2 regions of the Paenibacillus sp. CH40 genome follow, and region 2 is predicted to be linked to the other one. Evidence: riboswitches for the same ligand, from Rfam matches in the RefSeq annotation. Region 2 holds a riboswitch; the other holds the start of a gene.
What was found. Region 2 has a riboswitch for FMN ahead of ribE (riboflavin synthase). Riboswitches for the same ligand answer to the same signal wherever they lie in the genome.

Region 1 (15,950 bases), on a different contig from region 2:
TCGGCGACCTGATAGAACCATTTCCTGTTACGATTGAGGGACAGGCACAAATGTTGACTGATCTATTTTTTTGGCGTCCTGCATTGGCTCTTGCTGTTGCGCAGTCGGCGCATGCGCCTGTATGGATGTATCGTTTTGATTGGACATTGCCGGGGCATCCTACCTTTGGACAAGCGGTTCACGGTGCCGAAATTGCGTTTGTTTTCGATAATCTGGAGCTGCTAGGTAAGCTTGGATTAGAGATTCAACCGTCGATGCAGAAGCTCGCTCAAGCTATGCAGCAGGCATGGGTTGCTTTTGCACGTGATGGGAAGCCTGTGCTGTTCGAGGAGGCTTGGCCGATGTACGACAGGGAAGAGCGGACTACAGCTATTTTCCATCAGGATATTAAAATGGAGCACGACCCCGAAGGAGATAGACGCCGTCAGTTAACCGGTCAGATGACCCTATAAGTAAATAAGAGAGATCACCCCAAGTACTCACATGGAAAAAGCCTTCGCCCGTAATTAGCATACGGACGAAGGCTTTTGTTAGTCATTAGATGTACTGCTGCTCATTCTTACTTTCATGAAATTGCAACGATACGATGTGTAACTTAAATCTTAAATCGCTTAACCAGCTGTTGCAAATCCTGGGCCATGTTGGACAACTCCTGAGACGAAGATGCGATTTCCTCCATGGCCGCCATTTGCTCCTGAGCGGCAGCAGAGGTTGTCTGCGAACTGTCCGCCGAATTGCGAGACAGACTTGCCAAATGGGTGACAGTAGCCGAAACTTCCTCTGTACTGGCTGAGATTTGTTCAGCCGCAGCGGACACACTTTGAATTTGCTCCACAATATGAGATGTAGAGCGTTCAATATTCGTAAATGCACCTTCTGCATCTTGGCTAATACGTAATCCTTCACCTACCTGGTTACGAACATTACCGTTCATGGTAGCGGTGGAGCGTTGAATCAAATCGAGCATCTGAGTAATGATCTGACTGATGGAATCTGCACTTTCCTTGGATTGCTCAGACAGCTTGCGTACCTCTATAGCGACTACGGCAAATCCACGCCCGGCTTCGCCAGCTCTGGAAGCTTCAATAGACGCGTTCAGAGACAACAAATTGGTTTGCTTGGCAATGGCGGCAATAGCTGTATTCATCTGCTTCGCATCGTCTGAGAGCTGGGATAGCTCATCCATCAGGCTAGCCGTTTGGCTTACAGCTTCCAGAATACGGTCCATTTGTGTCCGCACATGGCTGATCATTTGACTGCCTTGAGCTACATCATGCTCGGTTTGTCCTGCTGAATCCACGATGGAGCTTGCTGATTCGGCAATGGTGCTGACACCCTTGGCCATTTCTTCAACGGCATTAGCGGTTTGCTCGGATGCCTCGGCGCTGGTGGCTGCATTTTCTGCGGATTCCATAACTGTTTCCGCTACGTGTTGTACGGACTCCGTCGTTTGCTCTGTGCTTTCCTTGATCATCAGAGAAGAGGAAGCAAGTCGGGAGGACGTTTGATTGACCTCGGAAACCATCGTATGCAAGGAATGCGTCATCTGGTCAAAATTCTGTGCCAGTTCGCCGAACTCATCCTTGCTGGATAGGTTAACACGTTCGGTCAGATTTCCATCACGGACGATCCGTGTTCCTGCTTGCAGCTTCTTGAGTGGAATCAGGAACGAGCGAACCATAAGCACAATGATGATCGTAGCGGCCAGTATGGAAATAACAATTACAATCAGGCTTTGCTTCAGAATCGGTTGGGCTGCATCACTGTAATCCTCCAGATCCGACAGTGCGATAATGTTCCAGCCGGTGAGAGGGTCCTGGATTGTAAAAGCCAGCACGTCCCGATTCATGAATTGAATTTGTGATATGGAAGGAGTATCATTTTCAGCGGTTTTCGCTACTTCGGGAAGTCCCTCTATGATGTCTGTTGGTTTTTTGCCTGTATTTTTAAAGGCAGTTCCAGCTCCAGCCACAATTTTATGATCAGAATCAACAATAATGAGTCCTCCGCGTTCCCCAATCTTTACAGACTGCAGGTTTTGGCTCATCTTGTCCAGGTTCAAAGCCAATGCAATAGCTCCTTGACCGTCCTCCAGCGTTTTTGATAAATTAACCACTAAATTCCCTGTCGTGACGCTGACAGCTGGAACACTGACGGCTACTTTACCCTTTTCCTGCATCGCGTTTTTGTACCATTTTCTTTCCCTTGGATCATAATCGGTTTCCTTTTTTTTCGGCGTACGAATGTATTGTCCTTCCTCATTGCCGAGGAGCGCAGCATCTAATTCGGGATGAGCTTTGACGATGACATCCAATTTTTTCTGAAGAGCCTCTTCGTTGGAATCAATGGAATCAGATTGGATTTCAGTGGATAGCACGTCAACGTCTTTCATAATGGGCGATACATACTGATTGACATTGCTTCGGATCAGATACAGATTCGTGTACACGGCACCGCCCATTTGCTGACTGAGTTGCGTCGTAGCGCCCTGATAAGAAAAGTAACCGATAAGTACGCTCGGAATTAATAACACAGCTAAAAAAGATATTATTAATCTTGTCCTCATTAAATAAAACTGCTTGAGAAACCTGTTCCACCACGGAACTGTTTGTTTTGTTTTAGTCATAGCTCTTGCTCCTCTGTGTCTGATGATCACTACATTGTTTTATTCGACATAAACCGACGGATTTTATAGATGTAATCATTGGGAAACGAGGAATAGTAGCATGTTTTAGACATTTTTTTTGAAAAACGGGTCTAAAGAACTATATTTTATATGGATACGAATACATAAAAAAGCCAAATCGGAGATGCAAAAGCATCTTCACGATTTGGCTTGGGTGAGTCATGAAAGGGACATTGAACTGTTAATTTTTTTGCTGACGTGAAATCATAAAGAGCGTAATCCAGATGAGCATAAAACCAGTCAATTGCGCTACAGTGACAATTTGCTGAAATGCGATCCAGTTAATCACGACACCAACCATGGGAAAGCTCAGTTCTGCCATCGTAGCATAAGACGCTTTGGTCGTACTTAAGCCTTTGTAATACAGCAGCAAGCTGAGAAGACCCGGAAGCAATGCCTGCAATAGCAGATTGATAATCACAGCTGCGCCCGCCCATGTACCGGCAGGCATATTCCATGGCGCATGCTCTACAGAGGTGAGGACAATCATCAGAGGGAGCGCCACCATGAAGCGGAGGGAGGTTACTGTTTCATATTTCATTGAACGAAGCAAGTAACTTCCCATGACTGTCGAACCGCCCCACAGAACTGCTGCACCGAGTGCAAGCAGACTACCAACCTGAACAAAATCACGAACATGTCCGAAGGGGAGCGACCAACCGAAGGTCAGAAGATACGTCCCGAACAGAGCGACGACAATTAATAATCCAAAATGACGCGGCAACATTTCCTTCAAAATAATACGGGCTAGAACAATAGCGACCAAGGGTTGAAGCTTCTGGAGTAAGAGTACAGCATTCAAATCACCATTGCTGAGTGCCATAGTGAAAATCACGCTGGCCAGAGCCGAGCCGCCCCACGAGACGAATAAAATAGCGAAAACTTGACGAAGCCGTACCGCTTTGAGTTCCTCACGATGCTTCCACAGCATCGGTGTCAGAGCGAGGAAGAGCAGCACATGCTCCATAAGTACAATTTGTGTTGAAGTAAATGACTTTAGCAAAATAATACGAAAAAGCGGGTCTGCGCCCCACAAGGCTGCTCCAATTGCGACCAGCCAAAAACCGCTTTTCAAGTGGGAGCTACGATCAAAACCTTTGGATGTTAGTACAGTAGAAGATTGACTCATACTCAATTAGCTCCTTGCGAATACAGGACCGGTGGCACAAAAACCCCCGTCCATGGCGAAAGGCCATGCAAGACGGGGGTTGATCAAATAAACTTGCCGCTTTATGCAAGTTAAATGAAGTTGCTGCAAAACTAATAACGCAGTATTCATCCACTTTGCGGCATGTTGATATTTCGATCTTCTTCCATCCGGACTTTACCGTCGGCTTTGGCATCTCACCAAATCAGTCCGTATCCTGTTGCCAGATACAGAGTCGCGGGCTTAGCTCCATGAGCCATACCGCCGGTTGGGAATCTCACCCTACCCCGAAGATCCTTATTCCGTTTTTAATTTCTCCTATAGGATATACCTGTTTTAGAATGAAGTCCAGTGAAAAATGTGTGTATATCTAACAATGATTTTCATCTGTTTTTTGAAAGCGCTCTACGAAATTACATATTACGAGGTAATATCCTTATACTCAATACGTCGAATCGCCGCATAAGCCACAAGCATTCCTAGTAGAGAGAAGCCAATTTGCACGGGGGCTATGGAGCTAAGTGTAGCGCCGTTATTATTGGAGAAAAGCAATGCTACAATCAGGATTGAGGTCACAATGGTGGTGGGTACAGAGTATCTTCGCATCCCCATATACAGCGGAACCAATCCCATAAAGCTGGCAGCAACGGCATTGATCAGCGTCCGTGCTGATTGTTGGCCCAGTATGGAAAGAGTGAGGTTATCCGGTACAATCAAGACAAACTGGTTGAGCAGATGAATAGCAGCCGTAATGATTATTTCCGAAATAATAATAGACAAGAACGTAAACAGCAGCACAACCAAGAGCTTGGCGATCATCAGCTTTTGACGGTGAATCGGATACATGAACAAGATCGTAATCGATTTGGATTTAAATTCTCCGACGATAAAGCGGCATAGCAAAACGGAGGAAAATACAATAAATGTTGCTCTCACAAAATTGTCTATTAGATCCAAGAGTTGAGTGTACTGTGTGAATTCGGGTATTCCTTCACTTTGACTGTCCAGCGCGATAATACAGAGCAGCCCAAGAATGCATGCATTGGCGATCAGTGCTGATCGGATATAACCCGCCAGATGAAATTTTTTCAGCTCCAACTGCATCAATTTAAGCATGGAGATCACCTCCGTTTAACAGGCGCAAAAAGTAGTCTTCCAGCGTGCTGCTTTTCTGATGAATGGAATCCACCTCTATATCATTTAAAATGAGCGTTTTCGTAATTTGTTTCTGTGGTACATTTGAATCGTAAATACGTATACTCTGTTCATTTAGTACTTTTATATTATTCAGATTCAGATGATGGGAGAGGACATAGGTCGCTTTTTTACAATCGTTGGTCGTAAATTCGATATATTCCGTATTGGTTTCCCGCACCTGCTCCATCGATACTTCCTCAATCAGTCGTCCGTGATTAATCACGCCTACCGTATCCGCAATCTGCTCTATTTCCGCTAAAATATGACTGGACACGAGCAGAGTCATCCCATATTCCTTGCATAGCATGTGGAATAATTGGCGGATTTCCTTGATACCCACGGGGTCCAGACCATTAATGGGTTCATCCAAAATGAGTAGCTCTGGCTTAGTCGCAATAGCGCGGGCAATCCCAAGACGTTGCTTCATTCCCAGCGAAAAATCCTTTACCGGCTTGTCATCCGCATTTCGCAAATTCACTAATTCCAGGGCATCCCGAACCGCCTGCTTATTATAGTAGCCCATGTATTCACAATGAAGTTCGAGATTTTGCTGTGCCGTCAGTCTGTCATAAAAAATCGGGTATTCAATAATCGAACCCATCCGTCCGAGCAGATGATACGATTTTGGCGTTAATTTCTCACCGAATAATTCAATTTCACCCGAAGTCGGCTTGAGTAAATTCGTAATCATTTTCATCATCGTTGTCTTGCCTGCCCCGTTAGGGCCGAGAAAGCCATAGGTTTCTCCCTTGCGCACATTCATACTGACTCCCGCTACAATTTCATTGCCCTTCAGGGCCTTGGTCAACTGATGTGTACGTATTACGTAAGTCATGGGTGTTCTCCCTTCGTATACTGCTGATAATTCAAGGATAAAGGGCGAAATGTTCATTTTTCTTTCGTGATTCTTACAAATTTATTAAGTTGAGCACAAATCGAATTATGCAAAATGTTTAGTTCGATTAATAGTTGATTTTCTTCAATGTAAAAGAGAAGACTGTCCGCTCATAAGGTCTACTAGTCAATTGAATTTCTCCGTTCATCGTTTCAACCAGGCGTTTGGCAATCGTAAGGCCCAGTCCGCTGCCTTGTACCGTCTTATTACGGGAGTCCTCCAGTGTGTACATGCGTTCAAAAACTTTATCTTGCTCAGATTCCTGTATGCCTTTGCCACGATCCCATACCTCTATACGCACTGTATCCTGCTGTTCCAATAGAGCCAGACCCAGCGTCCGTCCATCTGCCCCATAACGAATGGCATTCGAGATCAGATTGTTCAGCACCCGTCCAATCGCTCCTTCGTTCCCCAAGGCATGAATGGGGTGCTCCGGGATCTCAATATGCACAGTAAATCCCTGTGCGGTCAGCAGGTCATAAAACTCCAAAATGCTGCGTCTGCACAGTTCTCCCACTTCCAGTCGAGTCAATGGAATATCCGTATCATTAGCCTCCAGCTTCGCCAAGCTAAAAAAGCTGCCGATCAGCTCAATCGCTTCGCTTGTCTTTTGATGAATTTTGGATAGCAGCTTTATACGTTCTTCTGGCAAAATAGTCGGATCGCCATCCAGCATCTCGGCATATCCAAGCACAACCGTAAGCGGGGTCTTGAGATCGTGGGAAATGTTCGAAATCATTTTGCGCATGGCGATTTGGCTACGGTTGTAATCTGCAGACACTCTGAGATTCAAGTCCAGCAGTCGGTTAATTTCCGTCATGAGTCGTTGCAGTTCAACGTCACCTGTGACATATAGCAGCTTTTCCGCATGATTCACCGTCACAATCCGCTCTAGTAGGGTTCGGATATCCTTTATTTTGCGCTTATAGGCCATACGCTCCCGCCAAAGCCATACTATAACGACTGACATGATGAGGCCGACAATCCATTCAGAAATGTTTTCGATGTTCATATCAGCCATTCTCCCATTTGTAGCCAATGCCCCATAGCGTTTTAATGTGGACAGGATGAGAGGGATCTTCTTCGATTTTCTCACGCAGGCGGCGAATATGGACGTTAATCACGTTCTCGTCGCCCATATAATCGTCTTTCCAAATAAATCCGTATAATTGTGCTTTTGTAAATACCCGGTTCGGATTGGCTACAAATAGCTTCAAAATATCGGACTCTTTGGCTGTTAGCTGAATTTCATTTTCATTGCGTATGACTGTAAAATGATCAAAATCAATGCGCAGACTGCCGTAGGTCAAAACTTGTGCTTGCGGCTGTTCCTCCTGTTGTTGCTGACGGGCATATGTAGTAGATCTGCGGATCGCGGACTGAATACGAGCTGTCATTTCCAGCATTGAAAAAGGTTTGGCAACATAATCGTCTGCCCCAAAGCCCAGTCCAAGCGCTTTATCCACGTCGCTGTCCTTGGCTGACATAATCAGAATAGGTACTGCGCTGTGGGTACGGATCCGGCGGATCACCTCCATACCGTCCACCTTCGGCATCATCAAGTCCACCAGTACCAGATCATAGGTATGACGTTCAAAGGCAAGAAGACCCTCTTCCCCGTCATAGGCAGTGGTTAGACTGTATCCTTCCTTAGTGAGTGCTTTGAGTAGCATTTCGGCAATGGATAGATCGTCTTCAATAAGTAAAATATGCTGTGACATAGGTGTGGAACACCCCTAATTTTTAGATTAAGCTCGCGTGACGAACTGTACCTGAATTATATAGAGCAGTGGAGGGGATTTCCATAAAAAATATCCAAAGAGAAAATTAATGTGTCTGGTAATCTATGATTCCCCTATATTATACTGAAAGAGTTTATAATCCGATGTTTGGAATACGGTGTTATGATATCCGGGACATGCCTCATATGAGAGATTGGGTATGCGAATCACGCTGCGGTACAGGACCGTCAATAAAGGAGAGCGACGATGTTTGTCATACGAGGAACACAAAAACTGCTGAAGGAATGGGAGACTGAACCACTTCAAGTTGATATTTATCCGCCTTTGAATAGTTGGCATGCCAGCTTGTTTTTACTTAATCGAAGAAAAAATATAGTGTTTATGCATGATATATCTCGCTTAAGCATCACGCTTTTTGGGATTAAAAAATCGCAGTACAAAAACTTGCCAGCTCTTTTTATGCAAGCCTTGAAGGAATTTATGATCAGCGAAGGCTTTGATGAACAGATCGTAAAGGCCTACATACAGGAAGGCAAGCAGATGCTGGCTACGACGACGAATAGTCATAGTGTAATGAGAACCTTAGATGAGATTATTTTTATCATGAAGGAACTGGATATGGAGCATGGGTGCGAGCTGGAAAAAAACCAGTGGAATAACCGGATTGTTTTCAAAACAGTCGAATACAAGTACCCTGTTGATGTTTTTAAAGAAATGCTAGAAAAGCATTATAAACTAGAGAGTATTTGAGAATTTTATGATTTTACGAAATGAGTTCCATTTATTCCCTCTGTCCTATATAATCTAATATAGTTCTAAAAGACTATATAAAGAGAGGTAAGGGGTAAATGAAGATTAAATTGAGAAATAAAACTGGAATGATCAAGGAACGCAAAGTAGGTTTTTCATGGACTACGCTCTTTTTTGGTTTTTTCCCTGCGTTGTTTAGAGGGGATTGGAAGTGGGCTGTTATTATTTTTCTGGTGTCGATCCTTACGAGTGGGGCATCCAACTTTGTATTTTGCTTCATATATAACCGCTTACATATTAATGATTTGTTGTCCCAAGGCTATGGCCCTGCTACTAAGAAATCCCAAGCTATCCTGATTTCTAAGGGATTTATTGCTGAAAATTACGCTGCTAACTTTGCAGGTTAAATTGAAAGCTGTTTGTTAAACGAGACGTATCAAAAGAGCATCCACCAAAGTCCATGCGGGCGGGGAATGCTCTTTTTTTATAACTCACATGATAGCAACGCTTGCGATGAAATGAATCATAGCGCAATAAGCGGCACATTTTGGTAAAATAAAACGATACAGGGTTTGACACCATCGGTCAGACTTATAAAACGGGGGGTACATAACGAAAGATGAAGAGGATTATTGATATAGCCAAGGAAGCAGGAATTGAAGAAGAACATCTGGAGACGTATGGAAAATATAAAGCGAAGCTAAATCCGTCCCTGTGGGAGCAGTTAAAGGATCGCCCGAATGGAAAGCTGGTGCTGGTTACGGCAATGAATCCCACGCCGGCGGGAGAAGGAAAAACGCTGACAACCATCGGGCTGTCACAGGCGCTGAATGCGCTGGGGCATAAAACCGTTGCTGCATTGCGTGAGCCGTCCCTTGGCCCTTGCTTTGGGATGAAAGGGGGAGCAACCGGGGGAGGACAAGCCCAGATTGTTCCGGCAGAAGACATTAACCTGCATTTTACAGGTGATATTCACGCGATTTCGGCAGCGCATAATTTGCTGGCAGCGATGATCGATAACCATTTGTTTCATGGAAATGCTTTGCGGTTGAAGCCGGAGCGGATCGTATGGAAACGCGCTGTCGATATGAACGACCGGAGTTTGCGAAATATTGTGACCGGATTGGGGTCAGGTAATGGAGCAGTGAGAGAAAGTGGCTTTCTCATTACCTCGGCTTCAGAAGTGATGGCGGTATTATGTTTAAGTGAAGATATGGACGATCTTAAAGTGCGATTGGGTCGGATGGTGATTGGTTATAACGAAGATGGCGAAACGGTAACAGCTGAGGAACTCCATGCGGTGGAAGGTATGGCTGTGCTGCTTCGGGAAGCATTGAAACCCAATCTGGTGCAAACGTTGGAGGGAACTCCAGTTATTGTGCATGGTGGACCTTTTGCGAATATTGCGCATGGATGCAGTAGTTTGATCGGTACGAAGCTGGCCCTGAAGCTGGGAGAGGTGGTCGTCACGGAGGCTGGATTCGGGGCCGAGCTGGGAGCGGAAAAGTTTTTTGACATCAAGTGCCGTCAATCCGGTTTGCAGCCAGATGCGGCTCTGTTGGTCGTAACCGCCAAAGCGCTGAAATATAACGGCGGTGTAGCTAAAAATGAGCTGGACGCAGAAAATCTGGAGCAATTGCAACTTGGATTAGTCAACATGAACCGGCATGTTCGGAATTTGCAAAAGTTTGGCGTGCCAGTACTGGTAGCGGTCAACCATTTTGTAACAGATAGCGAAGCCGAGTTGGAACTGATTTTCTCGGAATGCCGCAAGCTGGGTGTACCCGTAGAGCTGTCACAGGTGTGGGCACAGGGAAGCCAAGGTGGAGAAAAGCTGGCTCAAAGCCTCCTAAACCTGCTCCAGGAGGACAAAGCCCATTTTGCACCATTGTATGAGCATACACTTGATTTGCAAGCGAAAATTAGTGTCATTGCGAAGGAGCTTTATGGTGCGGCAGAGGTAGCTTACACTCCTGCGGCCAAACGGGCGTTGGCCGGTATGGAGCAGCTTGGTTTTGGACAACTGCCTGTATGTATGGCCAAAACACCGTATTCTTTCTCAGATCAACCTTCTCTGCTAGGTGCACCGGAGGGCTTTACCATTCACGTGTCCAGCGTTTCTTTGTCCGCAGGGGCAGGCTTTGTGGTCGTGGAAACAGGTAATACTATGACGATGCCAGGATTACCCAAATCCCCAGCAGCTGAGCATATGTCGCTGGAGGCAGATGGAAGCATTCATGGTCTAATGTAGTCTTTAGAAAAATGGCAGCTTATCAGGATGAAGTGACGAGCAGTTTGGGCAGTGCAGTAAGCAGTTTTTGCCGGGTCATGGCATCGCTCCAGTTCCAGCGGTCAGCTTCTACGAAATATACCCGACCTTGACGTACAGCAGGAAGGCTGCGCCAGAGAGGGCTGCTGATCATGCGTTCCAGCGTACGTTTGGATTCTGGGGCTGTCGGGACAAGCATAAAAATGCGGTCCCCGGCGTAATCAGGCAATTCGTTTGGATCTATTTCCGCGAAGCCATCTCCCTCGTCGAGCACCTTTTGGATCGGCTCAACGGGCTGAAAGCCCTGTGGGTGGTAGAGGGCCGACGAGAATCCAGACATACCCATGACAAAGAGCCGATCACCATGATCGAAGATGAAGACGGAGGCTGTTTCTCCGGCTGTGATTTGCGTACCGAGCTGCCGCCACATTGCCAGATTACGGGCTGTGAAGGTAGACAACCAGCGTTCGGCCTCCCGCTCCTTACCGAGCCAGGTGCCAAGTGTACGCATCCGTTCCTCCAGCGTGGCGAAGGAGTTGAAGGTGACGGTGGGAGCGATACTGGCAATGCGCTCATATTCCTGTTCATCTGAATTAGCGATGATAATTAGATCAGGATCGAGAGCGCTGGTCAAGCGGGTATCCAGTGGAAGGCCCACATCGGCGACATTCACAAGACGATGTTTATAGACGCTGTATTCACTGAGTTGCAGACTTCCGCCGATGGCTTTGGCCCCTAATGCCAATAGATCGCCCATCGTTTCTCCATGATAGATGATGCGGCTTGCTCGGCGCGGAATATGAATATGGTGACCCGTCCAATCCTTGACGCGCACAGAACCGGAGACAGAAAGCGCGTACTTGCCCGGGGGAATCCCGGTCATTTGCCTAAACCGCCGATTAAAATAATATTCGTCAGAGAAACCAACCTGACGGGCAATTTCACGTAAAGGCCGTTTGCAATCCAGCAGCAGCCGCTTGGCATGATTCAAGCGCAGCTCAGTGAGGTAATGCAGCGGCTTTTTGCCTGTCACTTTACGAAACATTTGGGAGTATTGCCATATGGAAACGTTCCCCTGCTCGGCAAGCTGCTTGACGGTAATGGGCTTTTCATAGTTGTTTTCCATATATGAGAGAGTGCCTTCTACCGATGCTGGCAATGCCGGATTAGAGGTATTATTTTGATCAATATGGGTGTGGTCTTCCTGCCACAGCAAGAGCAACTCTTGAAACATAATTTGCTGCCGTAATACAGATATCTGGTTATGTGGCTGTATCGCTTGTTGGGTACTATGAAATAGCCCTTCAGTCAACTGAATAAGTTTGGAGGAAGAAGAGGAGACGATGCATTCGCGCGGTCTCGGCAGGACAGGTCCATGATATAGGGATGGCATACGTACTGCGTGTTCACCCAAGGCCATGTCCGCTTGTGGTTCTGACGGCAAAGCGATGACCTCAAACGTGATTTTGTAGTATTCGGGCACAGTTCCATTCAGGGGAGCGATTTGATAGGATTCACCTGGAGCTAGCCAATATCCATGACCTGTATGGAATAGATACTGCTCTGAGCCAATGTCCACCATACCTGTCCCACCGATGAACATAAGCAGACAGTGATATGAATTGGGACGTGATAATAATTCATCGGTAGGCTCACCAATCAACGCAATTTCTTTAAAATGAAAAAGCAGTGAACTGAACGGGGGAGGATATACGGACGACGGAGACTGGTTCACGGTATTGCTCCTTTTATTGAGAATGGTTATCATGTATTTATAAGTATACCTCCTTTAGGTTCAACAAAAAAGAAGCTATCAACAAGTGTCGATAAGCTTCTCCAATTTTATTTGATGAGCTTGGGCAATTCCTCCAGCAGCCATTCTCGAGTGGAAGCATCACTTTCAGTTTTGCCAATATCCTGAGTATACACACGCCCCTGTTGGACAGCAGGGAGCTGGAGCCACAGCTTGCTTTTCATTAACTGTTCGGTGGATTGTTGGGCTTCTGAACTTGGTGTTCTTAGTATGAAAATCCGATCTCCAGCGTATTGTCCGATCACTTCCTGAGATATTTGAACAAATCCTTTGTCTTCATCCAATGCTTTCTGAATAGGAGAGGTAGGCTTGAAACCATTCTTTTCATACAGTATTTGTGACAGTCCTGTCCGTCCCATTGCGAATAAACGGTCACCTGGATAGTAGGTAAAGACTGAAGCTGTTTCCCCCGCCTTAACACCCTCTGCGTGAAGTTTGGTCCACATCTCTGCTTCCTTTATTTTATATTGGGCAAGCCAATCTTCAGCAGCCTTTTTCTTGTTCACAATGTCTCCGAGATGCAGCAAACGTTCGTTTAACGGGGCGAAGGTATCGAACATAATTGTAGGTGCAATTTTTGTTAACGCTGCGTATTGCTTTTCATCTGTATCGGCGGTAATGATCAGGTCAGGCTGTAGTTCCAAGGCTTTTTCCAAATTAATCGGGACCCCCAGATCGGCCACGTTCTGAACCTGCTTCTCATAAACCTTGCCTTCAATCATAGAAGTCGATGTACCTACAGCTTGTATGCCTAAAACCAATAAATCCCCATAGTTTTCTCCGAAATAAGCAATGCGTTGGGGAGTCGTAGGAATGTTCACTGTATGTCCCTTATAGTCTGTGTAGTCACGAGTTGTGGCAACTTCCGATGTTTTTGTAGATGTCGTTGATTCTGCTGAAGGTGTTGATGTATTCCCTGCTGTAGTCTGTTTGTCTGATGTGCCGCATCCCAGCATTAGTGCTCCCATGAGAGAGAACAAACCGAGCAGGACTGTACATTGCCGAACTGATTTCATGACCATTATGGTGACCTCCGTATGATTGATTCAGGATTTAACAAAACCCCCACGTATGTAAGAATGCTCGTTATCCTTGTACATATGATAATGAGAATTATTATCACAAAAGCAATAATAAGCGATGCACCTTCAACACTCAATGGACAAACTTGGCCAACGAATTTGATTTTGTACAAAATAAGCCTCATGTGTTTGGGTTTGTACAGCTTTAGAGGCCCCAGTTCAAGTCTGTTCCAGGGTGGAGTTAAGTCTATTGATTACTATTTTTTCATGATATAGAATGAACTTTTTATACTTTTGAAAGAGGTTCAAAAATGGCATTGTTTATTACATATGTTTTACTTGGCTTCTCCATAGCACTACCTGTAGGTACAATTACGGTTGAAATGACGAAGCAGGGACTGAAAAATGGGTTCATGCATGGATGGGTTGTAGGTCTTGGAGGAATGACTGTCGATTTGTTATTAATCATTGGTTTGTATTTTGGTCTGGCCTCGGTCTTGTCATTACCTGTTGTACAAGTGATTATGTGGTTCGTTGGAGCCCTTTTTTTGTGCTACGTAGGGTACGACAGTATTAAAAATGCGGATCATGATATTGCGCTGGAAGGAGAAAAAAAGACGAAATCATTATTTTCTTCCTATAAAAATGGACTGCTCGTAGCTGTTTCACCGGGGAATTTAGTGTTCTGGGTAAGTGTTTTTGGGACTGTGCTGGCAAGTTCATTTGATCGGTCAAATACAAGTCAGTTCTTGATTGTTGGCTTAGGTATTTTGTTTGGTATTCTTATCCATGATTTAGGCTTAATGGCCCTTGTTGCGACAACACGAAAAGCGATGAATCGAACCGCCATCAAGTGGGTCACGATCAGTGCCGGCGTGGTTTTGATCGGTTTTTCTTTTTATTTCCTGTATGAATTTATTATCAGTCTCCAAAAGATTCTATAGTATTACGCAAGGATACGCGCAAGCTTGTCATGCCAGTCTGCATAAATCGAACAAGTCCTTCATAGACATGTACTAATTCATTTAAAACATGTGCTGAAGGGGTTGATGACATGCGCCGGATTTCATGGATGCTTGCCATGGTCATGTGTGTAACGCTGCTGCTGGCCGGGTGCGGCAAGAAGAGCGCGGACGATGTGGTTAAAGATTTGAGTGACGTGGTGAGCGACCTGAACAGCTACCACGGTACAGCTTTGATGACGCTGCATACCGGCGACACGCCGCAGGAATACAAGGTGGATATTTCCTACCGCAAGCCGTCCTATTACCGAATTGCCATGACGAACGAGAAAAAGGATGTTACGCAAATTGTGCTTCGTAATGATGAGGGTGTATTTGTACTGACACCCAGCCTGAACAAAAGCTTCCGTTTCAAAAGCGACTGGCCAAACAATCAGGGTCAAGTATATTTATATGAAACGTTGGTTCGCAGCATTATCGGCGATGCCTCCCGTCAGTTGGCTACCGACGATAAATCCTATGTGTTTGATGTGGCAGCGAATTACAACAGCCATGCGCTGGTGAGACAAAAGATATGGCTGTCCAAAAATGACTATGCACCGACTCAGGTACAGGTGTCTGATGCGAATGCCAAGGTAGTTGTTGATCTGAAATTCGATCAATTTGCTTTTGATACGAAGTTTGACAAAGACTCTTTTGATATGGAGCGGAACATGGCTTCAGGTAAGACGAGTACGGGTAGCGAAGGGGCGCCATCTTCCGGAGCAGTGGAGCCCAGCGGTCAGCTTGATCCTTCCGGTGCGATAGATGGGACGACTGGCGTGACGTCTGGCGAACCCGGACAAGAGCAGGGAACAGCAGGGGATGCAGTTCTGCAGCCGTCAGGGGAAGCGAAGGTGGACGGTACTGCCACAAATGATACGTCCAAACCGGACGCAGCAGCCAACGCAGATGCGCAGCAACAAACCCCGAGCACATCGGATGCCGCAAACGGAACGTCAGCGGGAACAGATGCGGCAGAAGCTGTGATGGGTGAGTTTGGCTTGATCGAACCATCCTACACGCCAGCCGGAGTACAGATCAAGGATACGCCGGAGCTGGAGGATAATGGTACACATGCCGTGATGCTGCGGTATAGTGGAACGTATAATTATACCATTGTGGAGGCGCGTCCAAAAGATCGGGCAGTCGCACTAGCCGCAGGCGAACTGGTTGATATTGGAGGAAGCTTTGCCGTTCTGACCGGAAGCGAACAGCAGACGATGACCTGGATGAATGACGGAATCGAGTTCAGAATCACCAGTGCTGACCTGCCTGTGAGCGAAATGATACAAATTGCCGCTTCTATACAGGATCAATCGGGTAAATAAAACTTTATAGACGGATGCAGACGGTCTAGAGTGTAAAAATGCTCTGCTGCCGCCCGTATCCGTCTTTTGTTCATTCGCGGTCTAGGATGTGCACCGC
Region 2 (15,950 bases):
CAGTCAAGGAAGTTGCTGATGAGCTGGGAGTGACACCGGAGGATGTTGTTTTTGCGCAGGAGGCCAATAAGCCGCCTACCTCCATTCACGAAACGGTGTTCGAAAATGACGGTGATCCGATTACACTTATGGATCAGATTGCTGACGAATCACAAGAAAGGTGGTTCGACAAGCTGGCACTCAATGAAGCCATTGGCGGACTATCTGAGCGGGAGCGGTTGATTGTGTACCTGCGCTATTACCGGGATCAGACTCAATCAGAGGTTGCAAGTCGGCTTGGTATTTCTCAGGTACAGGTATCACGGCTGGAAAAAAAGATTTTACAACTGATCCGCGATCAGATTGCCCAATAATAACAGTCAGGATCTTAGTGAAATCCTTATGCTTACGTATTTATAAAGGGTATTCCAAAGCCATTTTAATGGCCTGGGGTACTCTTTTTTGCGTGGGATAAAAGACAATACACAGAATAGGTTTCCTCGCTTCGTTCCATACTAATCGATAATTACGAGGATAAGGAGGGGATCGGATGACTCATAGTCCGGCTCCTACAGTAGCTCCTATTGTCTACTTGCGGCTCCGCAGCCGTGTCCGCATGATACAAGGGCAGGATTTACATTTGGGTGATGTAGCCCATCTGCTGACTAATCCTGAATGGGAAAAGGATCTGCTTGAGCTTGTTCTCAAGCGCCCGCAGCACCAGGACGGTAATCTGATACTGATAGACATGCTGCAGATCATAGCAAAAATTAGAGATCATATTCCGGGGGTCGTAGTTGAATCTCTCGGGAAGCCACATGTACTTGTGGAACTCGTGGAGAAACCCCGTAAGCCGTCCAAAATACTGTTTGTTTTGGTATGGGTGCTTCTGTTTTTTGGCTCTGCGCTGACAATTATGAATTTTCATGCCGACGTTAGCATGATGGAGGTACAGGTTCGGATTGTGGAGATGATTACGGGACATAAAGATGAACATCCGTACCTGTTTCAAATTGCTTACTCGATCGGCATCGGCTTTGGCATGATCGTTTTTTTTAATCACTTGTTCAAGAAAAATTGGAACGAGGAGCCGACGCCGCTGGAGGTGGAAATGTATCTGTACCAGGAAAATGTGGATCAGTATGTTGTGGCAGAGGAGTATGAAAAGATGGCCCGTTTGCACACAAAGGATAAGAAACCATGATATTTGTACAGGCTGCACTTCAGATTATTTTAGGTATTGCTGGGGGCCTTGCGGTGGGTAGCGGTGTAATTGCTTTTTTTATTGTGCTGGATATCATGCCGCGATTAGCACAACTCACCCGTACGTATAAAAAATCACGTGCATACGAAAAGGCAATGATTATAGGTTCAGTGCTGGGGACTGTGGTCGATTTTTGGAACATCTGCTTGCCACTACCGGGCATATTTACATGGATACCTGGGTTATTTTGCGGAGTGTTTATTGGTTTGCTCGCCGCGGCTTTAACGGAGGTATTGAATCTCCTGCCTATACTCGCCAAGCGACTCCACATGACCGTGTATATGTTTGGCCTATTAATGGCAATGGTGCTTGGCAAGGTGACGGGTTCCTTATTTGACTGGTTTGTATACAACCGTTAACAACGAAAGCGAGGGGGCAAGAAATATGGATCACAGAGCGGATCAAGAGCAACATCAAGACGGGGGAATCGGAAAGGAATATCATACTGACGGAGAAGAGTTGAGTCCATGGAAGGAAAAGCAGGCGCAGGAATCTGCACGTTTTAAACACAAAAAAGAGAGTGAGCGGTCTGATAACGTAGAGGAGTCCGTTCGCTACTGGCAGGCCGAAGATGATATATCGCCGAGGATGAAGGATAATAAGAATACACTTGAAACAGTATTAGGTTTGGGGGAGACCTTTGATGTTGTATTCAGGGAAATGACACTGGGTGGGCGTCATACCGGATATCTGTTCCTAAATACCTTTGCCAAAGATCAGATCATGCTTGAAGTGCTAAAGCGTCTCACCTATCTGACGCCGGATAATCTCTCTTCGGATGGACTACAAGCGTATTTCGAAAATTTTATTCCACATATTCAGGTGGAGAAGACAGATAAGATGTCTGTCGTCATTAACAAGGTGCTGACAGGGATGAGTGCCTTTTTCATGGAAGGCGAACGTTTTTCCCTTATTCTGGATACTCGTAATTATCCGGTGCGTAGTCCGGAGGAACCTTCTTTGGAGCGGGTTGTGCGCGGTGCCCGCGACGGGTTTACTGAAACAATGCTTACAAATGTAGGTTTGGTGCGCCGACGTTTGCGGGATCCAGGACTTAAATTTGAGGCTATGCAGGTCGGACGTCGAACCCGAACAGACGTATGTTTGGGCTACATTGACGATATTGTGGATAAGGTGATGGTGGATACTGTACGAGACAAAATTAAAAATGTTAATTTGGATGGTATTCCTCTGGCCGATAAGCAATTAGAGGAGACGATTATCAATAAAGGTTGGAATCCATATCCATTAGTACGATATTCGGAGCGACCAGATGTCGTGGCTTCGCATATTATGGAAGGAAGGCTCGTTATTTTCGTCGATACCTCACCCAGCGTGATGATCTTGCCTACCACTTTTTTTGACTTGTGTCAGCATGCAGAAGAGAATCGGCAAACTGCTTTTATGGGAAGTTATTTGCGCTGGGTACGTTTTTTAGGCATATTTGCCTCGATGTTTCTGCTTCCCATGTGGCTGCTAATGGTCATCAATCCCGAATTAAAACCGGCGTTTCTCGATTTTATCGGTCCTCAAAAGGAAGCACATCTTCCGCTGATTGCACAGTTTATCATCGTGGAACTAGGGGTCGATCTTATGCGAATGGCGGCTGTGCATACTCCGACACCACTGGCTTCCGCTATGGGCTTGATCGCAGCCATTCTGGTCGGTGACATAGCGGTTCAGACGGGACTTTTCGTGAATGAGGTCGTGCTGTATATGGCTGTCGCTGCCATAGGAATGTTCGCAACACCGAGCTACGAGCTAGGGCTGGCGAATAGACTGATTCGACTATTCCTGCTGGTTGCTGTTGCAATTTTTCACGTACCGGGCTTTGTCGTGGGTACGACACTGATCATTTTGATGCTGACGCTGCATCGGTCATATAATTCTTCGTATTTGTGGCCGTTCATTCCTTTTAATGCCAAAGCGTTAGCTTCCATCTTGTTCCGCATGCCTGTACTAGATGCACCTAACCGCCCGTCATCTAACAAAACGAGGGACAATACGCGTATGCCCCATACGGATGCCGACACAGATTCGAACTCAGGCAATGGACAGGAGCATTAATATAAATGATCTGCATAAAAATCCATTGTTCTTGATGTTTTTTTTGCTATACTGGTGTAAACATTCGATGGAATATGACTAGCTTGTTCCAGAAAGAGAGGCGCCAGAACATGTATTTGCATGGAAGCAGTAAAATTAACAGCAATGGACATTTGGAAATCGGCGGTTGTGATACAACACTTTTGAAAGAGCGTTTTGGCACACCGCTATATATTGTTGACGAACAGTTAGTCCGCCGGCGCTGCCGGGAGTATATAGAAGCTTTTCGTGAAACCGGATTGAAGTTTCAAGTCGCTTATGCAAGCAAAGCGTTTTGTGTTATGGCGATGTGCGCTTTAGCTGCTGAAGAAGGGATGTCGCTTGACGTAGTTTCCAGTGGAGAATTGTTTACTGCGCTACAAGCAGGGTTCCCGGCAGAGCGAATCCATTTCCACGGCAATAACAAAACACCGGAAGAAATTGAAATGGCGTTAGATGCGCAAATTGGCTGCTTCGTCGTCGATAGCGAAATGGAGTTGCATTTGTTGCAGGCCCTTGCCTCCGAGAAAGAACAGCAGGTGAATATCTTACTGCGGGTTACACCAGGGGTTGAGGCGCATACGCATGAATATATGGCCACAGGTCAAGAAGATTCGAAATTTGGCTTTGACATTGGAAACGGTACAGCACGCCAAGCAGTGGAACAGGCTATCAAGCTAGACCATCTTAACCTGCTGGGGGTACATTCTCATATCGGTTCGCAAATATTCGAAGTGAATGGCTTCCAAATGGCTGCTGAACGGGTTGCAGCTTTTTCCAGAGAAATTAAGGAACAGCTTCAGTTTTCTTTCAAAGTGATTAATCTGGGTGGGGGATTTGGCATACGCTACACAGAAGAGGACACACCACTGAAAGTATCAACCTATGTACAGGCTATCGGCGAAGCGGTGAAAACTTATTTTTCAGGACTTTACGATGAACTTCCAGAAATTTGGATTGAGCCGGGACGCAGTATTGTAGGCGATTCAGGCACGACCTTATATACGGTAGGAAGCATCAAGGATATTCCGCAGGTACGTAAATATGTCTCGGTAGATGGCGGGATGACAGATAATCCACGCCCTGCACTGTATCAGGCCAAGTATGAAGCGATGCTGGCTAACCGAGCGCAGGATACGAACGAAGAGACGGTGTCCATTGCGGGCAAATGCTGTGAAAGCGGCGATATGCTGATTTGGGATGTAGAGCTGCCTCGTATAAATAGCGGCGATTTGCTCGCTGTTGCCTCAACCGGAGCCTACAATTACTCCATGGCGAGTAATTATAACCGAATACGTCGACCAGCAGTTGTATTTGTCAGCAACGGTGAGGCCGAGTTGGTAGTGCGTCGGGAAACCTACGAAGATATCGTACGCAACGATGTTGTGCCACAGCGCTTGATTCGTGATCAAGCTAGTCCAGTGGTTCAGCCCAACGCCAAGATTACCGTTTCGTCCTGATTTTAGAATTGTAAGATCAAGCAGGCCATTGAGTCGGTAATAATACACCGGGGACAATGGCTCTTTTTTTGGACAAGACTTTGCTAAGCGCGGCAATTCATAGTAAACTGGAACTTGATGTTATTTAGTTCTCAAAACAGGTTGAAAAGGAGATACAAACAATGAAAAAAGGTAGAATAGATCTTGAAAACGGCGGTATCGTTGAAATTGACTTTTTCCCAGAAGAAGCTCCAAACACCGTTGCTAACTTTGAAAAGCTGGCAAACAGCGGTTACTACAACGGTTTGAGCTTCCACCGTGTCATTCCGGGCTTTGTTGCTCAAGGTGGTTGTCCAATCGGTAACGGTACAGGCGGTCCTGGTTACACGATTGACTGTGAAACAGCTACGAATACAACAAAGCATGCCAAAGGCGTTCTGTCCATGGCTCATGCAGGTCGCAACACAGGTGGCAGCCAATTTTTTATCTGCTACGCTCCACAACCACATTTAGATGGAGTACATACTGTATTTGGTAAAGTAACCAAAGGTATGGAATTCATTGATGCTGTAAAACAAGGCGACAAAATGAAAGAGGTTAAAGTATTTGACGTGTAATTTTACCGTTAATTACATGATCTTTTTCAAATAGCGTTGCACCTAAGCCGTTCTGTCTTTGGACAGGGCGGCTTTTGTTGTCTTTTGTTTGACGGTTTATTGATTTTCGCAATCACGTAGGCATTACAGTGCGTTAGATCACATTCGAAAAGTAAGTGTTGTGATAGCCTTTCGATAAGAATGCATTTTCCATTTATTTTATATGAGTATTCAAACTCAGTAAGGATTGGAAAAGAAGGGGGCTTATCACATTGTCTATTTTAACGAGCACAAATCGACTCGGATTTTTTGAAATCCGGCTGGAATCCATTGGTGGACTCGGCGCTAATCTGGCTGGCAAAATGTTGGCCGAAACCGGGGTGCTTGGTCTGGGGCTGAATGCTTCAAATTTTTCGTCCTACGGTTCGGAAAAAAAGGGAACTCCGGTTAAAAGCTTCGTCCGCTTCTGTGAGCCGGAGGTCGATATTCGGGATCACAGTCCGATTGAGCAACCGCATGTGGTAGGCATTTTCCATGAAACGTTATACAAAACGGTAAATGTAATCAGCGGACTGCCAGCGGATGGGATTGTAGTGGTTAATTCCACGCGTCCAGCAGAAGAAATACGGGCTGATTTGGGACTGGTATCCGGTACACTAGCGGTGGTGGATGCGATGGGCATCGCACTGGAAGAGCGGACCAAACTAAATACGTCCATGCTCGGTGCCTTGTTCCGTGTCTGTGATTTCCTGGACCCGGAAGCGATGAGATCGGTTATACGCAGTACCTTTGAAAAGAAAAATCCACTGTTAGTGGAACCTAATCTCCGTACGTTTAACCGGGGGTACGAGGAAATGGAACTGCACGTATATCCAGTTACTGATGACGCAGAGGATCGGGTCTTTGAACGTCCGCAGCCACTGCTGGGATACGAAACGCAACTACTGGGGGGCGTTATTGCGACTCAGGGCAACAGCATGACGAGAGATGTTAGTGGTTCACGCCAGGGGTATGTGCCTGAATATGAAGCTGATAAATGTACCCATTGTGCCAAGTGTGATTCGATTTGCCCGGATTACTGTTTTGTATGGGAAGAGCAGGCAGACAAACGCGGAAGAATGACGCCATTTTTGCAAGGGATTGATTACCAGTATTGCAAAGGATGTCTGAAATGTGTAGATATTTGCCCATCGGGGGCATTAAGCTCGCGTCGGGAGCAATGGGGATGGGCGGAACAGAATCGAGTTGCTCACCAATTTCCGGTATATGAAGGAGGGCGTGCGTAATGGCAAAACTGGAGGAAGAACTCAAACAGACAGGCGCCGCGCAAGTGACAACGTTCGAATCCGGTAATGAAATGGCAGCTACGGCGGCTGCGCAGATTAATTATCATATGATGGGATATTTCCCGATTACTCCATCTACTGAGGTAGCGCAGTATTTGGATCAGATGAGAACGAGAGGTCAGCATAATATTAAGCTGGTTGCAGCAGACGGAGAACACGGATCGGCAGGGATTTGTTATGGAGCTGCCGCAGCGGGAGCGAGGGTTGTGAACGCCACTAGTTCGCAAGGTTTCCTGTACATGCTGGAGCAGTTACCTGTTCAGTCAGGTACCCGTTTTCCAATGGTTATGAATCTGGTGACACGAGCTGTCAGTGGTCCCCTGGATATTCGCGGGGATCATTCGGACCTGTACTATGGTTTGAATACAGGCTGGGTCATTTTGACGGCAAGTACACCACAGGCTGTGTATGATATGAACATCATGGCACTAAAAATCGCAGAGCATAGCGATGTTCGGCTACCTGTAATGGTTGCATATGACGGTTTTTATACGTCCCATCAAAAACGTAAAGTGCAATATTTTGCAGATGCTGAGACCGTGCGCGGTTTTGTAGGTCCTAACCCGAACTTAAATTATCCGAATATTACTGATTTTGATCATCCTGTTACCGTAGGCGCGCATATGAACGGTGATGACCTGACGAATAATCATGTTCAGCTGTCCGAAGCACTGAAGCTGTCAGAAGGAGTATATGAGCAGGTAGCAGCAGAATATGCCGCTTTATCCGGTCGGGAATACCCGATTTTAGATCTGTATCAAATGGAGGATGCTGAGGTCGCGGTATTCCTGTTGAATTCGGCGGCTGAATCGGCTAAGGATGTGGCGGATCAACTCCGTGCGCGCGGGATTAAAGCTGGTGTGATACGTCCGAATATCATCCGACCGTTCCCAGCCGCACAACTGCGGGAAGCCTTACGTGATGTCAAGGCGCTGCTGGTAGGTGAACGTGCAGACTCGTATGGGGCAGACGGCGGGAATTTAACGCATGAAATTAAGGCGGCCTTGCAGGAGGACCCACTGAATCGGACACTCGTGTTGAGCCGTATTTTTGGCTTGGGCGGCAAGGATTTTTATGCGGAAGATGCAGAGGCGTTCTTCCAGCTTGCGATTGAGGCGGCAGAGGCTGGACGAGCGGAGAAGCCCTTTGATTATTACGGAATTAATCCGGGTTCACCGGACAAAGTGATGCCGCAAGTTATGCAGCCGCCACGTGGCAATGCATACCGTACGGGCCTCATTCAGGTTACGCCGGACGAGGCGACCGGGAAGCTCAAAGTCAAGGTGCCACCCCTGCGGTCGTTGACAACCAAACCACGCCGTCTTACACCAGGTCACGGGGCTTGCCCAGGATGTGGGGCATTGTCTGCGCTGGAACTGTTTTTCAAAGGTATTGAAGGGGATATTGTCGTGCTGTTCCAGACAGGCTGCGTTTATGTGACGACGACAGGGTATCCCTATACATCACACAAACAACCGATGATCCACAATCTTTTTCAAAACGGGGCCGCTACACTTTCAGGAGCGCTGGAAGCTTATATGGAAATGAAGCGCCGTAATGAAATTGAAATGTCGGACGATCCGACCTTTATCATGATCAGTGGTGACGGTGGGATGGATATAGGTATGGGTTCTGCGATTGGTGCGGCTCTGCGTAATCATAAGCTGATCATGTTGGAATATGATAACGAAGGGTACATGAATACAGGTTCACAGCAATCATACTCCACTCCGGTTGGTCACATGACCAGTACGTCGGGTGTAGGGAAAATGCAAAAAGGAAAGCAAGGACATCACAAGGATACCGTGCAAATCATGGCTGCTTGTAACATTCCGTATGCTTTTACAGCAGCTGAAAGTCATCCGCAGGATATGCTGCGCAAAGCAGCCAAGGCTCAATGGTATGCGAACAACGTGGGTACGGCCTATGGTAAGATCCTGTGCGCCTGCCCGCTGAATTGGAAATCCGAAGATAGACTGGGCACCAGCATTGTGGGCGCTGCAGTCGAGTCTTGTTTCTTTCCTTTGTACGAAATAGAGCAAGGCAGTACGACGATTACGTACAATCCGGAAGACAAGGGAAAACGGATTCCAGCTGCTGAATGGTTGAAATTAATGGGTAAAACGAAGCATCTTCTCAAGGAGGAGGCTACGCTGGCTACCTTTGAGCAGGAGATTGAGCGTCGCTGGACTATCCTGAAAAAGAAACATGAAATTTCAGAGCTATAATTACGTTTTTTGCATAATCATCGATTAACATTGTTAGCCGCTGTTACTGTAGTGGTTCAATCAAGATTCTTTGCGTTTATTGCGCAAAGAATCTTTTTTGTCGTTTATGGGTTGAAGCATAAAAAAACAGGTAATGATTTCCGATATAGGAGTGGAGGCCTATAAGAGGCACGTTAAAAAGTTTTCTTCTGAATTTTAAGATGCAATGAGGTGCAGGTAATGATTAAGCTGAATACAGTTGAAATAATCGAAATTATAAAGAAGCAGATCCCTAAGGTTATGAACATCAAGCCAGTGGAGCTAAAGTTTACGGATGATTTTGGACGGGCATCGTTGGCAGCGACAGAACACAAATTCACGCTGACGAACCAGCATTATTCTGCCAAGGTGATGGATTGCGTGTTAGAAACACAGGTACGCCCCATTTTAATGTGCGAAATTATTTATTTTCTGAAATGCGAGTTTATTGACGGACATGTTGATGTGCGACTGGATTATGAAGCATGTTCTGAGGAAGGACGGGGACCGGTTGCTTCAGCCGTAATTACCTTTGATCATGCAACAGAGTTGGGAGTCGAGGAACTGGCCGATCTGATTGACTTGGCGCTTCATATGAATGATAAAACCTGGTTTGAAGAACTCTCCAGCCAATATGTCAAAACCAAAGCAGGAGCTTCTATTAGATAACTTGCTTTTTTTAGAAGTCGGTGCTAATATACGTAACAAGTTTAATGTTAATTCAATTAAATAAGAGCAAGATCCTTCGGGGCGGGGCGAAATTCCCCACCGGCGGTGATGACATGTTTGTGGACCGTTTTTGTGAGAAACAGCATGACTTAGTCCGTGACCCGGATGCTGAATGATCGGCAGAAGGTGGACCTGGTGCAAATCCGGGACCGACAGTATAGTCTGGATGGGAGAAGGATACGAAGCGCATGTGCATGACGTGACATGTGCCGATTTTTAGCATACCCAATTGTGCGTACAGCTTATTTCGTTGTAGGACAGCATCGGGCGATAGCTTGCTTAAGCTTTCTTTTTGATGGGTGTTCTGAGCGTATTTGGTTGTATCCTCAGTCATGCTTTCTATTGGCAAACCTATGATTTCATGTCGTCTTAAGATGCATATGAACTGCGCTTGTATACTACAAATGTGACTCTCATCACCCCCATGACGGATTGAATCCGAACTGGGGGTTTTTTGCGCTTATAGCTGATGAATTAGGGATAAACTGAATGTAGTGGAAAGGAGTGAAGGCATGTTTACCGGATTGGTCGAGGAAGTGGGTCGCATTCAAACTATTTCCAAAAGCGGTGAAGCGATGGTGCTGGGGATTTCGGGTTCCGTGGTGTTGGGCGATTTGAAAATAGGAGACAGTGTCTCAGTGAATGGCGTTTGCCTGACGGCGATACAGATCGGTACGAAAGACTTTAAGGTTGATGTGATGCCAGAAACCTTTCGCAGCAGTAATCTGAAAGAGTTGAGATCAGGCAGCCGAGTCAACCTGGAGCGAGCGATGGCGGCGAGCGGAAGGTTCGGAGGACATATCGTGCAAGGACATGTGGACGGGACGGGAACGATTCGCGGGGTAACATCAGATCAGAATGCAGTTGTGTTCGAAATTGAGCCTAAAAATCAAACATTATTTAAATATATTCTTCTCAAAGGGTCAATCACAATTGATGGTATCAGCCTCACAGTCGCACAGCGTACGAGAGATACCTTTGCCGTATCCATTATTCCCCACACCTTATCCGAAACGGCCTTACAAGCCAAACGTGAGGGAGATACCGTCAATATCGAATGCGATATTTTGGGCAAATATGTAGAACAGCTTTTAAATTACAGAGGTGCAGCGGAGGCGGAGAGAGTAGAAGAAGCTCCTCTCAGTTTGGACTATTTGGCGAAACACGGCTTTGCCTGATATTGAAGGGTAAACCTGTTTAGGAGCATTCGTGGCACAAGACATAAGGAGGAAAGTGTTATGGATAGAGGTAGCCAAACAAGTGCAATGGCAAACGTCATAGAGCATGGCGAGTTGGAACATGACGAAGAGATTCGTTTGGATTCCATCGAAGAAGCGTTGGAGGACTTAAAAAACGGTAAAGTCGTTATTGTAGTGGATGATGAACAGCGCGAAAATGAAGGCGATTTTATCGCTTTGGCTGAAAAAGCGTCGCCTGAGGTCATTAATTTCATGATTACAGAAGGTCGTGGGTTGGTCTGTGTACCAATCACACGACAAAGAGCCGAGGCCTTGGAATTGCATCCTATGGTAGAGCAAAATACAGATTTCCACGGTACTGCCTTTACGGTATCGGTAGATCATATGGAGACAACAACGGGTATTTCAGCGGCCGAGCGCTCCTTGACTGTACGCGCCTTGGCAGACGAAGCAGTCACAGGCAGTGATTTCCGCAAGCCTGGTCACATGTTCCCGCTGATTGCTCGCGATGGTGGTGTATTGCAGCGTGCTGGTCACACTGAAGCGGCTGTTGATCTGGCCCGACTCAGTGGCTTCAAGCCTGCTGGGGTCATTTGCGAAATTATAAAGGAAGATGGCTCAATGGCCCGCTTGCCTGATCTGGCAGTGGTCGCCAAGCGACATCAATTGAAGCTGATCAGTATTCAGCATTTGGTGGACTACCGTCGTCGTTTGTCATTGTAAAAATACATCTCGGTTCCAAGTAAATCTGAAGTATTGTCCGAAGTCCCTAAATAATTAAACTAAGAGAGGTTGATTAAACATGGCACGTTTTCTAGAAGGTAATCTCGTATCGAACGGTTTAAAATATGGTATTGTGGTAGGTAGATTTAATGAGTTTATTACGAGCAAGCTGTTAAGCGGCGCAATTGACGCACTTCAACGACATGGTGCACAGGAAGATGAAATTGATGTAGCTTGGGTTCCGGGTGCATTTGAAATTTCACTGATTGCACAAAAAATGGCTGCAAGCGGTAAATATGATGCCGTAATTACGCTGGGTACGGTCATCCGTGGTTCTACTTCACATTATGATATCGTCTGCAATGAAGTGGCCAAGGGTGTGGCAGCGAGCAGCCTGAAAACGGGAGTGCCCGTTATTTTTGGTGTAGTGACTACAGAAAACATTGAACAGGCTATTGAACGAGCAGGTACGAAGGCTGGTAATAAAGGTTGGGATTCTGCATTGGCTGCGATTGAAATGGCCAATCTCGGCAAGCAATTTTAATTATAGGTATAGCTGAATAGAACGCTATAAACTGCAAGGTGAAAAAGGGATTGGATTGTTAAGCAAGGCGATGACGTATATACTACAGAAAGAGGGATTGATAACGTAGAGCATAAGTGCTATAGGGAAAGGTATTGTTGAATGATGATTGGAGTAAGGCAGGGGGAAGCACATTGACAGTCGTAAATTACAAGCTGGAAACATTCGAGGGTCCGCTGGATCTACTGTTGCATCTGATTGATAAAGCCGAGATCGACATTCAGGATATCCCGATTAGCGATATTACTGATCAGTATATGGCTTTTTTGCACAGTATGCAGGAGCTGGAACTGGACATTACGAGCGAGTTTCTGGTGATGGCGGCGACGCTCTTATCTATTAAGAGTAAATTGTTGCTTCCCAAGCCACCTGTGATGGAATATGACGATTTGGATTTTTATGAGGAAGAGGATTATGATCCACGTGAGGAACTGGTCCGCAAGCTGGTGGAGTATCGTAAATATAAAGGGATTGCTCGCCATCTAAGTGAACGTGAGTGGGAGCGGAGTCTAATTTATGGCAAGGAGCCAGAAGATCTAAGCGCATTCCTGCCTACTGAACCCGTAAATCCGGTGCATGGGCTGCATGCAAGCGATTTGGTCGCGGCCTTTCAGCGTGCTTTGCGCAAAGCAGAACGACGTACGACGGTAACTCGTGTTCATCGGGACGAAATTTCAGTCAAGGACCGTATCCGGCAAGTTATCGGAGCTTTAGAGATGGTGGGGAATGGAGGGCGTCTGCTGTTCTCCAAGCTGATGCATGAGGATATGTATCGGCATGAAGTGGTTGTGACCTTTTTGGCTATCCTTGAACTGATGAAAATGAAACAAATTTTCTGTTATCAGGAGAAGCTTTTCGATGATATTGTAATGGAGTGGAGAGGGGATTTACGGGTTAATGGATTATCTGAAGCTGAAATCAATTATTGAGGGACTGCTGTTTCTCGCAGGAGAGGAAGGGTTGTCCACCAAGCAGATCGCCGACATTGTAGAGCAGCAGCAAGAGCTGGTTGAACAGTGCCTGGAAGATATGAAGCAGGACATGGAGCAGGGAGGAAGAGGCCTGCAACTTGTCCGTATTGCCGGTCATTATCAGCTTGCAACTTTATCCGAACATGCACCTTACTTTGAAAAGCTCGCATACTCTCCGGCACGTGCCTCACTGTCTCAAGCTGCTTTGGAGACGCTGGCCATTGTGGCCTACCGCCAGCCCATTACAAGAGTTGAAATCGAAGAGATTCGGGGTGTCAAATCCGAGCGGGCCATACATACACTGGTCAACAAGGAGCTCATTGAAGAGAAAGGTCGAGCTGAAGCCATCGGACGGCCAATATTGTACGGAACGACGAAATCATTTTTGGATTATTTCGGTCTGGGCTCTTTGGCAGATCTACCACAACCGGAGTTGTTCGAAGATTCGGACAATTTGGAGGAAGAGACTCAATTATTGTTCGAGCGTCTGGAGAGCAGCCAGCCTGCAGCCAACGATCTGGATCTTGAATCCCAATAAAGTTCATCCGGATCTTGCAGCTCACTTATGTATAATTTCAAATAGACAGCCAGTCCTCAAGTAGTTAGGGGCTGGCTGTTGGTATTTTAAGATGCATGATTTTCCGGCGAACGGTCATACTATTTTTGCCATGATATTTATAGCAAAAAGGTAGGGAGGACTCGCCAGTGTGGAAATGGATCAGTATCGCCATCATCGTCGTTATATTACTTGTGCTGGCTATTCTGCTCTCTCGTATTCGATTGAAGCTGGATATTGCCAAACATGACAATGATGATCGGGCGCATCTAGAGATCAGATTTCTATACGGGATGATTAAAATAAATTACGATGTTCCGGCCATTCTCATAACAGGTTTGAAAAAAGGGCTTCTCTATCGGCTTGATCGCAACAAAAACATACATAAAACGGATGCTTCCGTGGATAGTGGTAATATTGATACAGAAAAAATCAAGCAATTTATATATGATATACGGGTTTTGCTCAAGGGAACGAAATCCTTCAATCGATGGTTGCGACATACATTGGCACATGTGACGATGTCCAAAATGGAGTGGTCCACCAACATTAGTCTTGCTGACGCGGCTTATACAGCTACCTCAACCGGTATTTTGTGGGGATTAAAAACGACCTTGATCGGTTTTGCTTCCAGTTTTGTGCGCATGGATTGTACCCCTAAGCTGTATGTTGTGCCGTATTGGGTGGATCGCTTGCGTTTTACCACCACTTTGAACTGTGAAGCAAACGTATCGCTCGGCTATTTAATTTTCTCCATGCTTATCTTATCTTACCGCATATGGCGCGTTCCGGGTGGACCCGAGGCATGGAAGCGGGTTTTTTTCAAAAAAAATGAAGATCTTCAAGCTAACAATGAAAGATAAACAATGAAGTGTGGTGAAACTTAATCTTTCTGAACTTTGGGATTTCAGTGTCCTCCAGATTAATGCATAGCCGAATCGATGACATACATATTTCCTTGAACTCCTGCGCACAATAGCGAAAGAAAAGGCAGTCTACGCTTGAGATAAGCAGAGGAGGAATTAATCATGTCAGATCACCCGATTCAAGGGCTCATGCAAACCGCAATGGAAAACATTAAAGCCATGGTAGACGTGAATACGATTGTGGGAGACGCGGTGGAAACACCCGATGGTTCCGTTATTTTGCCAATCAGTAAGGTAGGATTTGGTTTCGCTGCCGGGGGAAGTGATTTTAACGTAGACGAAGAGGCACTTCATACTTCCTCGGCTTCGGGTAACCATAGCGGGAAGGAAGGTCATCCTTTTGGTGGCGGTAGCGGTGGTGGTGTATCTATTCATCCCATTGCTTTTCTGGTTGTTGGCAAACAGGGGGCACAAATCGTTCCATTGGACAACCAAACGCATCTGATTGAGAAACTCATTGACTCCACCCCATACCTGATTGATAAGGTTCAGTCTATCTTCCGGAATGCAGGCGACAACGTGCAGACTCCACCCCCACAGGTACCTGTAGATATTAATATTGATCAAAGTAATTCTGGACCAGCTTACTTGTAAAAGTCATTGGAAATGAAAAGCGTTCTCTCAGGAAGGTATCCCAAAGCCGAGTATAGGCTAAGGAATACCTTCTTTTTTGCTTACACTTGGCCCTATCCCCGAATATACTGCCTTCCCCCAATGACAGCATGTATACAATGACTGTATTCCTGGTGATACAAAGTATGCAGCGACAATTCATTTTTTCGATTTCCTTCGGTAGCGAACTGCGATAAGTAGATGAAGTCCGGATAGACCACTTCATTCGTCAAATAAGCAGATACCGTGGCTTCCGGCCGACGATGTTGATTCAGGGAATCGATAATACCCTTCGCCGGCAAGATGCCAATCCCATGTCCATAAAACAAGTCTTCCTTCAGCTTAACGACATTTTCTCCTTTCCATTCCAATGTTTCAGATGACACATCTGGATTGTTGAAATACAGAATATCGCCAGGAGCTGCTTTATGACTCCCTTGCTGCTGTATGAGCCTGAGGTCACTGTCATAATGCCAGTCATACAGCAGCATATCTGCAAAAATCCGATTAAACTCACTTTCCAGAATGGAATCCAGCACTCCTTTGTACAGCACAATAACCATAGCTGTTGCACATTCAAAAGCGTATTGATGACCGTTTAAAAAAATGTCTCTGATCCCCTCTGCCGGAGTGACACCTGCTTTAATCTGAAAACCACCCTTTTCCGTTAAATCCCAAAATTGCTGGTTGCAACGT

Region 1: it holds a riboswitch for FMN, as region 2 does, so the genes downstream of both, NLX73_RS14550 (DMT family transporter) here and ribE (riboflavin synthase) in region 2, are expected to answer to the same signal.

Annotation. Positions count from the first base shown of each region.
Region 1 is NZ_JANAVQ010000004.1:265,724-281,673, reverse strand. Features, by position in the region: gene NLX73_RS14560 (carboxylesterase/lipase family protein) at 1-452, shown strand, start outside; gene NLX73_RS14555 (methyl-accepting chemotaxis protein) at 596-2,626, opposite strand; gene NLX73_RS14550 (DMT family transporter) at 2,868-3,815, opposite strand; FMN riboswitch at 3,988-4,132, opposite strand; gene NLX73_RS14545 (hypothetical protein) at 4,254-4,949, opposite strand; gene NLX73_RS14540 (ABC transporter ATP-binding protein) at 4,942-5,865, opposite strand; gene NLX73_RS14535 (sensor histidine kinase) at 5,993-6,937, opposite strand; gene NLX73_RS14530 (response regulator transcription factor) at 6,939-7,646, opposite strand; gene NLX73_RS14525 (DUF6933 domain-containing protein) at 7,914-8,417, shown strand; gene NLX73_RS14520 (hypothetical protein) at 8,516-8,824, shown strand; gene NLX73_RS14515 (formate--tetrahydrofolate ligase) at 9,037-10,668, shown strand; gene NLX73_RS14510 (ABC transporter substrate-binding protein) at 10,691-12,421, opposite strand; gene NLX73_RS14505 (ABC transporter substrate-binding protein) at 12,529-13,515, opposite strand; gene NLX73_RS14500 (LysE family translocator) at 13,833-14,465, shown strand; gene NLX73_RS14495 (outer membrane lipoprotein-sorting protein) at 14,576-15,853, shown strand.
Region 2 is NZ_JANAVQ010000001.1:889,877-905,826, forward strand. Features, by position in the region: gene sigF (RNA polymerase sporulation sigma factor SigF) at 1-353, shown strand, start outside; gene NLX73_RS03785 (stage V sporulation protein AA) at 530-1,183, shown strand; gene NLX73_RS03790 (stage V sporulation protein AB) at 1,180-1,602, shown strand; gene NLX73_RS03795 (spore germination protein) at 1,628-3,310, shown strand; gene lysA (diaminopimelate decarboxylase) at 3,421-4,788, shown strand; gene NLX73_RS03805 (peptidylprolyl isomerase) at 4,950-5,384, shown strand; gene NLX73_RS03810 (2-oxoacid:acceptor oxidoreductase family protein) at 5,636-6,649, shown strand; gene NLX73_RS03815 (thiamine pyrophosphate-dependent enzyme) at 6,649-8,937, shown strand; gene NLX73_RS03820 (IDEAL domain-containing protein) at 9,157-9,624, shown strand; FMN riboswitch at 9,693-9,866, shown strand; gene ribE (riboflavin synthase) at 10,197-10,862, shown strand; gene ribB (3,4-dihydroxy-2-butanone-4-phosphate synthase) at 10,923-11,606, shown strand; gene ribH (6,7-dimethyl-8-ribityllumazine synthase) at 11,686-12,150, shown strand; gene NLX73_RS03840 (segregation and condensation protein A) at 12,324-13,118, shown strand; gene scpB (SMC-Scp complex subunit ScpB) at 13,087-13,698, shown strand; gene NLX73_RS03850 (DUF2953 domain-containing protein) at 13,866-14,579, shown strand; gene ytfJ (GerW family sporulation protein) at 14,745-15,236, shown strand; gene NLX73_RS03860 (protein-glutamine gamma-glutamyltransferase) at 15,329-15,950, opposite strand, start outside.